Linked DNA regions of Syntrophotalea carbinolica DSM 2380. The protein of the gene in region 3 interacts with the protein of the main gene of each other region in a pairwise test. Links are inferred from orthologs where the notes say so. Each region holds a gene or a part of one and is shown on either strand. Other genes may lie near its edges.

Evidence for each region.
Region 1: the proteins of secA (region 3) and PCAR_RS03250 interact in binary tests that used the Escherichia coli proteins (3 or more experiments, as listed by UniProt). The link is inferred for Syntrophotalea carbinolica DSM 2380 from one-to-one orthologs.
Region 2: the proteins of secA (region 3) and PCAR_RS08370 interact in binary tests that used the Escherichia coli proteins (3 or more experiments, as listed by UniProt). The link is inferred for Syntrophotalea carbinolica DSM 2380 from one-to-one orthologs.

What each region holds. Positions count from the first base shown.
Region 1 is NC_007498.2:620,268-623,301, reverse strand. What follows is about bases 54-2,929. They hold PCAR_RS03250 (alkaline phosphatase), read left to right. Parts: upstream 54-726; coding sequence 727-2,133; downstream 2,134-2,929. Other genes in these bases: PCAR_RS03240 (DnaJ domain-containing protein), read left to right, coding at 2,857-2,929; PCAR_RS03245 (hypothetical protein), read right to left, coding at 2,167-2,577; PCAR_RS17635 (GGDEF domain-containing protein), read right to left, coding at 54-299. In the rest of the region: more of PCAR_RS17635, read right to left, coding at 1-53; more of PCAR_RS03240, read left to right, coding at 2,930-3,034.
Region 2 is NC_007498.2:1,746,485-1,749,331, forward strand. The notes cover bases 49-2,737. They hold PCAR_RS08370 (acyl-CoA thioesterase), read left to right. Parts: upstream 49-1,035; coding sequence 1,036-1,440; downstream 1,441-2,737. Other genes in these bases: PCAR_RS08365 (Crp/Fnr family transcriptional regulator), read left to right, coding at 276-950; PCAR_RS08380 (hypothetical protein), read right to left, coding at 1,796-2,017; PCAR_RS08385 (DUF2845 domain-containing protein), read left to right, coding at 2,328-2,648; lpxA (acyl-ACP--UDP-N-acetylglucosamine O-acyltransferase), read right to left, coding at 2,664-2,737. Outside these bases: more of lpxA, read right to left, coding at 2,738-2,847.
Region 3 is NC_007498.2:2,716,137-2,719,521, forward strand. The notes cover bases 58-3,284. They hold secA (preprotein translocase subunit SecA), read right to left. Parts: upstream 2,949-3,284; coding sequence 258-2,948; downstream 58-257. Other genes in these bases: argJ (bifunctional glutamate N-acetyltransferase/amino-acid acetyltransferase ArgJ), read right to left, coding at 58-206; PCAR_RS12685 (M23 family metallopeptidase), read right to left, coding at 3,143-3,284. Outside these bases: more of argJ, read right to left, coding at 1-57; more of PCAR_RS12685, read right to left, coding at 3,285-3,385. UniProt on the Escherichia coli protein: Required for protein export, interacts with the SecYEG preprotein conducting channel.

The DNA.
Region 1 (3,034 bases), 2.1 Mb from region 3 along the record:
ATACGCCGGTTAAAATCCGCCCGATGATCCTCTGCCACAACCAACCGAACGTTTCCGTCATTGTCTATGTCGAGAAGTTGTCTTTTTTCCTTCACCAAAACCACCTGGCAGATAGCTTGCGCCTCGGCATGGGCGCTTTCCACCAACCGCCAGCTATAAACCCGGTAGACACCGTAGGTTGCCAGCGCCAACAGTAGCGCAACACAAAGCAGCCCAAGCCATAAAAACCTGCGCAATAATTGTCTGGGATCTTCGCTGGGTTCCGTTGCAATGGGAAAACAATCGGCTTCTATAGCCATGGAAAACCTTCCTGCCAAGAAAAAATTCCTTGTATTTGTTCCGGGCATGGCCCCGATGCTCAAAAATATCCTCAGGCATCCAATATCATTCGGAAAATCAGTTCATGTCCCTTCAAATAAAGGGGCTCACCAAAGTCAACCGTATTTATATAAAAAAAGTAAACAAACACTAAACAACTAAACTATTATTTAGTCATAATATTTAAAAACTAATACTTTTGCACACAAAATCAACTCAAAACCTCCTTAATCGTCGGCTCGGGAACACATGTACCCTTCAGCCGTGATTATACACTGCAGCCTCACGCCAAGAACCGGGAAGTGCCGTCAGGAAGCGGAAAAGATAAGTCGATTTTTCCATCGCAACGATTTGATAAACTTGCGAGTAAACGAACAACCCAACGAAAAAACATTGAAAGGCTTGCAGATGTCTTCCCTGTCACAAAAAATCGCCGCCGCCTTCAGCATCCTGTTGCTGTCTGTCTGCCTGCCGGGCTGCGGAAACTCGGAACGCACCACCAACACCGATACCGCCGAATCCACCGTTACTGCGGAAACACCCACACGGACAAAAAATATTATCGTCATGATCGGCGACGGCATGGGCTTCAACCACTATCGGGCCGCCAGCCTGTTCCTGTACGGTGAGCCTGAGGGGCAACCCTACACCGCTTTTCCCTTGCGGATTGCCATGAGCACCTACCCGGCGACCGGGCAGTACGATCCGGACACCTTCTGGGCGACCTTCGATGCGGCTCGTCAGGGAGCCACCGACTCGGCCGCAGCAGCGACCGCCATGGCCACCGGCAGCAAGACTTACCGATACGCTGTGGGGGTGGATGCGGAACGTCGGAAACTGCCCAACATCGTCGAAACAGCCGAGGCCAGCGGACGCGCAACCGGCATTGTCACCAGTGTACAGTTCAGTCACGCCACCCCCGCGGGCTTTGGGGCGCATAATCCGACCCGTAAAAATTACGAAGAGATTGCCCGGGACCTGCTTACCAAAAGCGGACTGGAGGTGCTGATGGGCAGCGGCCACCCTTGGTATGACGACAGTGGCCAGCTCCGTGAAACGCCGAATTCGTACAGCTTTATCGGTGGAGAATCGACTTGGGATGCGCTGTTACAGGGAGATATGGGTAACGATTGCGACAAGGACGGTATCATCGACCCCTGGACTCTGATCGAAGAACGGGAAGCTTTCCGCAAGCTGGCTGACGGCGCCACGCCCAAACGGGTTCTCGGTATCGCGCGAGTCGCCCGCACTCTGCAGCAGAAGCGAGGCGAAGCCGGCGAGGTCTCCGACAAAGCCTTTGCGCAACCGTTTATTACGTCGGTACCGACACTGGCGGAGATGAGCCGTGGTGCATTAAATGTTCTGGACAACGACCCGGATGGATTTTTTCTGATGATCGAAGGCGGCGCCATCGATTGGGCCAGTCACGCCAACCAGACCGACAGGATGATCGAGGAACAGGTCGATTTCGACCGTGCCGTTGCCAGTGTCATCAAGTGGGTAGAGACGCACAGCTCATGGCAGGACACACTGCTGATCGTCACCGCCGACCACGAATGCGGTTTTCTCAACGGCGCAGGCCCCTCAACACAATGGAACCCCCTGGTAAGCAAAGGCATTCTGCACCAACCGTCCGTTCAATGGCATTCCACCGGTCATACCAACGCGCTTGTGCCGCTGTTTGCCAAAGGGGCAGGCACGCAACTTTTGCGGGAAGAAGTACGGCCGCGCCCTGATCCGGTACGCGGCCCTTATCTGGACAACACATCGGTGGGAAATGTTGTCATGACCTTGCTGGCGCCAAAACGGCATTAAAAGATGGCGAACTCAGGGCGGCATTTGCGACGCCTACCCTTCACTGTTGACGCAGGGGCAGTTTTGCGGATCGGGCGCGCTGATCGTTTCGGATTTCAGACCGATCCAGTTTTGCACCGCTTCGACATTGAAACCCGCCATCCGCTGCTCACCGACCTGCATCAACGGCCGAACGATAAGCAGGGGTTCCGCCACCATCATGGCCAAGGCGTCTTCCCTCGACACCTTTGCGGGTACGATTTCACCGGCTTTGACCTGCGGATTGGTCATATTGAACCATTCCGCCACCGGCCGGTCCCCGAAGAATTGCGCCAGTTCCACTTTTGTCCAGGGTTCGGTGAGCAGGTTGCGCACCTCCAGTTCATGGCCGGAAGCCAACAATATTTCCTTTTGATGCGCGTTGCCTTTGCATCCCGGTTTTTCCCAAAAAATCACCTTGGCCACAGGCCCTCCTTCGTTTGTACAACAGGCTGAGAAGTTCATTCTGAAAAGAAAAAGCCCGCGGGACGGATCTCCATCCCTGCGGGCTTCGTTGCCGATGCTATGGCTGCCACACCTTTGTGACCGCCCTGAAACTATGGCATGGGCGTGTTGTCCCTGTCAATAAAAGGCCGGACACAATGCACGTGTTCCGTGTTATCATCCAAGCAGATCAACCACTGCGGATGGGGCCTTTCCGACAGCCGCATGCGCCCATAAAATAGGCCACGGAGATTGAACGCCATGACATACGAGGAGTTGCAACATGCGTTGAGAGTCTTTGATCTCGGGGATCAGGCTTCCCTGAAGGAGATCAAGAACAGGCATCGCGAACTGGCCAAACGTTACCACCCGGATGCAGGTAATCAGAGCGACGAACAAGCTATCCGGCAACTGAACGAAAGTTACAAGTTGCTGCTGG
Region 2 (2,847 bases), 970 kb from region 3 along the record:
GTTCAGGGTCTAGTGGCCGTAGGGCCGTGGGAGTTCGAGTCTCCCCTTCGGCACCAAAGAAATCAAAGGGTCGGCGATTGAATCGCTGGCCCTTTTTTCTTTGGCATAGTCAACGGTAGATGGGATGGTTGTCTTGTGACGATGACTTCCAGCTTTTCTCGGTGTACCTTCACGTTAAAATGATATTGCGTGAAGTACGGTTATTGATTTCGCTGCTTTTGCTTACGATCTCGGGACATGGATGCTTACATGCCGAGGTTCCAAGGGACTCCCGAATGGATGAGCGTGAAGCTATAAAGCGTTGCCCCTTGTTTGCCGGGGTCACCGATAAAGATCTGGATGACCTGACGGGCATCGCCCGGCGGCAGAAGTATGTCAAAGGGCAGATGGTTTTTTCCGAGGGGGATGACGCCACGGGGTTCTTTATTCCTATCGAGGGCAAGGTGAAGATATTCAAATTGTCTCCGGATGGTCGTGAACGCATTTTACGTATTGCCCATCCGGGCCGGACTTTTGCCGAGGCCGCCATTTTCGACGTGGGTGTTTTCCCTGCTTATGCGCAGGCGATTGAGGATTCGGTTCTGTTGTTTTTTCCCAAACAGGCGATTCTTAATCTTCTGCATTGCAATGCGCAGCTCGCCATTAACATGATCGGTGGTATTTCGCGAATCCTGCGAGAACTCATGGATCATATGGAATCCCTGACATTCAAGGATGTGCCTTCGCGGCTAGCTCGCTATCTGCTCGATTTGTCTGAGATGAAGCAGCGGGAAGTCCGATTGCCCGTTTCCAAGACGCAATTGGCGGCCAATCTGAATACGGCGGGTGAGACATTGTCCCGCTCGTTGCGTAAGATGTCCGACGAAAATCTTATTGCGGTTAGGGGGCGGAATATTGAAATCCTGAATTTTCAGGGGCTCCTGGACCTGGCAGCCAAATACAAGGAATAGCTAGCATCCGGTAGGTGGTTTAATTACGAGCGTGCAGCATATCGCCTGATCGGCGTCTCTTTTTTACTCGGTTTTTGGGAGCTACATGGTCACGACAACAACCAATTTGATTGTGCGCTATGCGGAAACCGACGCGCAAGGCGTGGTGCATCACGCCAATTATCTGGTCTGGTTTGAAGAAGCGCGATCCGATTTTCTGCGCCAGCAGGGGTTGGCCTATAGCGACATGGAGCGCGACGGATTTTACGTGGTCGTTTCGGAGGTCGCCGCCACGTATCGGGCCCCTGCATTTTATGAAGACCGGATATGCATAGAGACGACTTTGGCAAAAGCCCGCAGTCGGCTTCTGGAGTTCACCTATCGGATTCGAAACAGCGACGCTAAATTGTTGGTTGAAGGGCGTACGCGGCATATTGTAGTGGGGGCTGACAAGAGACCTGTGTCCTTGCCTAAACCGGTATTGGAAAAACTTTTGGCTGCCCGTCCGTAAAGATTCGTTTGCCGGACAAAGCAGGTCTCGGCACGGATTGGTGGCAGGTCGAAATTGGGGCAATATTTTATTGACTTGTTCCGCACCGCTTGATATAAATTCAATCACTTCGGGCGTTTAGCTCAGCGGGAGAGCACTGCCTTCACACGGCAGGGGCCACTGGTTCAATCCCAGTAACGCCCACCATAAATTCAAGGGGTTAGATCATGTAGATCTAACCCCTTTTTTAATTTGATCAGCATATGGACTCAACAGCCCGCCTGGCAACAGGGCGGGCTGTTTTATTTACCGGAGATAAGAGATCAATAATTCCACATTTCAATCGGAGCGTGCGAATCTGACGGATTCGATTAACCTAGTGCATACTGCAGACCTCCGGGCGATAGGCCAGTAAAACGACATGCAACTCTTTTTCCAGTTTTTGCACCTTTTCGAGGTCTTCCTCGCAAAGCTGTTTAACGGTGTTGTGAGGCTCCAGGGCGAGGATGCAGGCTCCCAGTTCTTTTTCCAGATGGCGAATTCGGGTTATGGACGATTCATCAAGATTGTTCGCTATTTTGTAAGATTCAGTGGCCATGATGAACTCCTTTGCTGCGGGGGGAGAAACATACTCTGCTGCCATAATTCCAAGTTAAATGCTGGCTCTATTTTTTGTCAACCATGGTTGCCGGATATCCGTCTAAAACTAAGAGGACCTTCCGGTCAAGGCATCAGATGGCTGTTGGTTGCCGGGGAACGATGCCTTTTCGGTTTCGCAACGCGCTCAATCTATGCTGACATCAGAACCTGGGCGTGTCTACCGTTTGCCGTGTTGATAGAATAGAAGTCGAAGCGTTTAGCACAGGGGGGGGGATCTCCCTGTTTAATTGAAAACGAAAGGAGGCTATATGCGATATTTCGGAGTGTTCACCGCATTTTTTACCGTGATTTTCCTGGCAGCCGGTTCGGTCACGGTATCGGCCATGCGATGTGGGAATAGGATCGTGGGAGAGGGTGACACCAAAGCCGAGGTGCTGGTCAAATGCGGCCAACCTTTATTGCGGGAATACATTGGTGAGGATGTCGAAATGGAATACGGCTACGGTACCTACAGCAAGCGTATTGTGGAAGAGTGGACGTATAATTTCGGCCCAAGCAAGTTCATGCAGATTCTGCATTTTCGAGGGAACAAGCTTATCGAAATAAGAAACGGCGACAAGGGGTTTTAGTGGCGGTTTGTGGGCTTATTCGGCAAGTTTGCCCCGACCGCTGCCGACGCCTCGTTTCGAAGCGCGAATGAAATCGATAAGCATGCGCACATCGGGTGTCACCTCTTTTTGAGATTCCAGCTCCTGGATGCTGTCTTCGAGGCGTTTCCCGGTGCGGAAAATGGCTTTGAAAGCTCGTTTAACGGCAAGAATGCGGGAG
Region 3 (3,385 bases):
CCGCTATTGACCAGTACCGCCTGGCATTCCCCCGCAGCAATACGCGGCGCCGTCACCAGGACCGGCGCAGCCTGCACCTTGTTGGTGGTGAACACTCCGGCACAGCGTGCCGGCACCGTGGAAAAGATCAGACCGAGATCAGGCTTCCCGGATTTACGAATTCCGGCTGACCGGGCCACAAAAGAAAACCCATTGACTTTTACCATCATGCACTCCGTCGTCGTCTCAGAGAAACCGAACGATTGGATCAGCGTCCGTTACTGGCCGCAACATTTTTTATATTTCAAACCACTGCCGCAGGGGCAAGGATCATTGCGCCCCACTTTTTTCTCATCCCGCACAACCGGTTTGGCAGCCTCGGCCTCGCCCCCGGCGCGATTAAGGGAAATCCGGTGCCGGCGTTGACGCTGCTCCATACGCTCGACATCCTGTTCCTTGGCCAACTGAATGCGAAACAGCTTTTGCACCACTTCCTGGCGGATGCGACCCATCATCTGCAGAAACAGTTCATAAGCCTCCCGCTTGTACTCTTCCTTGGGATTGCGCTGGGCATAACCCCGCAGGCCGATCCCTTCCTTGAGATGATCGATGGAGAGCAGATGGTCTTTCCACTGGGCATCGATCGTCTGCAGCAAAAGTACTTTCATCAGATGAAGCATAACCGGCGGCGTGAACTCTGCTTCCCGCTCCTGCAGTCGCGCATCGACCTGCTGTTTGAGATGTTCCAGCATAACGGTCGGCGTAAGGTCGCTGGCCGGTACCTCCAGAGGCGCCGGCGGCATGTTGAACTGGCTGAAAAAGTCTTCGTTGAGGCTGGCCCAGCCCCAATCTTCCGGAGCACTTTTCTCCGGACAGAAGGTGGCAACGATATCCTCAACCATCTCATCAATAATAGCGGCGAACGTCTCCGGCAGTTGCTCGCCCCCCAGCACTTCCCGGCGTTGCGCATATATCACGTTACGCTGGGTGTTCATAACATCGTCGTACTCGATAAGGTGCTTACGAATATCGAAGTTGTGGGCCTCTACTTTCTTTTGCGCATTTGCAATGGCCTTAGAAATAAAACGATGCTCGATGGGCTCACCTTCAGGAATCTTCAGGCGGTCCATGATATAGGCAACCCGGTGAGAACCGAAGATACGCAGCAGATCGTCTTCGAGGCTGAGATAGAAACGGCTGGCACCGGGATCGCCCTGACGTCCGGCACGCCCGCGCAGCTGATTATCGATGCGACGACTCTCATGGCGTTCCGTACCGAGGATATAAAGACCGCCCGCGGCAAGAACGTCCTGTTTTTCCTGCGCACACACTTCCTGATACTTGACCAGAGCCTGGGCAAGGGCCGCCTCGGGATTTTCGGCACCGGCACTTTCACGCTGGGCCAGCAGATCGGGATTACCGCCCAAAATAATGTCCGTACCGCGGCCGGCCATATTGGTGGCGATCGTCACAGCGCCTTTGCGTCCTGCCTGCGCGACAATTTCCGCTTCTCTCTCATGATGCTTGGCGTTAAGCACATTATGCGGAACACCACGCTTGCGCAGCATGGACGACAGAACTTCGGAGTTTTCAATAGAGATCGTCCCGACCAGGATCGGCTGCCCCCCGGCGTGTCTCTCAATAATATCCTCGACCACCGCAAGAAACTTCTCTCGATTGGTTTTGTAGATGACATCGCCCTCATCCTTCCGAGCCAATGGCCGGTTGGTAGGAATCACCATCACATCCAGACTGTAAATCTGGTTGAATTCCGTCGCCTCGGTATCCGCGGTACCGGTCATCCCCGCGAGTTTGTCGTACATGCGGAAGTAATTCTGAAAGGTGATGGTCGCCAGAGTCTGGTTTTCGCTTTCGATCTTGACGCCTTCCTTGGCTTCCACCGCCTGGTGCAATCCGTCGCTCCAACGACGCCCGGGCATAAGGCGGCCGGTGAATTCATCGACTATCATCACCTCGCCGTCTTTGACAACGTAATCGACATCCCGCTTGAACAACGCGTGAGCCTTGAGCGCCTGGTTGACATGATGCAGCAACTCTATATTTCCAGGATCATAAAGGTTTTCCACCCCCAGCAATCGCTCCACCTTGGCCACACCGTCTTCGGTCAAAGACGCGGTTTTGGCTTTTTCGTCGATGGTAAAATCGCCGGTATACTCACGCACGGTCTGGCCCACCCGGCCGTCCCGGCTTTCGATGGTCTCCCCCTTCTCAAGCATGGGGATGATCCGATTTACCGAATAATACAATTCGCTGGAGGACTCGCTGGGGCCCGAAATAATCAACGGAGTCCGCGCTTCATCGATAAGAATAGAATCGACCTCATCGACAATCGCGTAACTCAGAGGCCTCTGGACGTAGTCGTCCAAAGAAAATTTCATATTGTCGCGAAGATAATCGAAGCCAAATTCATTGTTGGTGCCGTAGGTAATATCGCAGGCATAGGCTTCTTTGCGCTGACGGTCATCCAGGCCGTGAACGATGCAACCGACAGTCAAGCCAAGGTAGCGATGAATCCGTCCCATCCACTCGGCATCACGACTGGCCAGATAATCGTTGACGGTAATGACATGCACGCCTTTGGCCGGCAAAGCATTGAGATAAGCAGCCAATGTGGCGACCAGGGTCTTACCCTCGCCGGTTTTCATTTCGGCAATTTTGCCCTTATGCAAGACCATGCCGCCGATCAACTGCACGTCGAAATGACGCATGCCCAATACCCGCTTGCCCGCTTCGCGCACCACGGCGAAAGCTTCGGGCAGCAGGGAATCCAGAGAGGCTCCCTCAGCAAGGCGTTGACGAAACTCCACGGTCTTTCCGGCCAGTTGCTCTTCGGAAAGCGTTTCCAACTCCGATTCCAAGCTCCCGATATGCGCTACCAAAGGCTGAAGGCGTTTCAAATCACGCTCGTTTTTACTGCCGAATATTTTTGTCAGTATGTTTTCAAACATAAAGAAGACTCCGTTTTTACGGCCATCAGGTGGCCGGGGAGGATGAGGGGAGACGGGCTGCCATTACGTGTCACCCGGACGGGGCGAAGTGTACCATAAAGACAGCGATTCTCTCAACGGGAATGGGCGGTATCTGAATAGGGTTGTTCGCAAAAAAGCCCCGGGGTTGCCGAGGCCGGAGAACGATAGGATGATCAGAAAAATTTTCGGGGATTAACGGGGACGCCGTTCAAACGCACCTCATAATGCAAGTGAGGTCCGGTGGAACGTCCGGTGTTGCCGATGTGGGCAATGACATCACCCCGCCGCACACGCTGGCCGACCTTGACCAGCACTTTCGAGTTGTGTCCGTAAAGCGTCTGATAGCCGTAACCGTGATCGACAACGACCATCTTGCCGTAATCCGACGCGGTGCGCACGCGTTTGACGACTCCGTC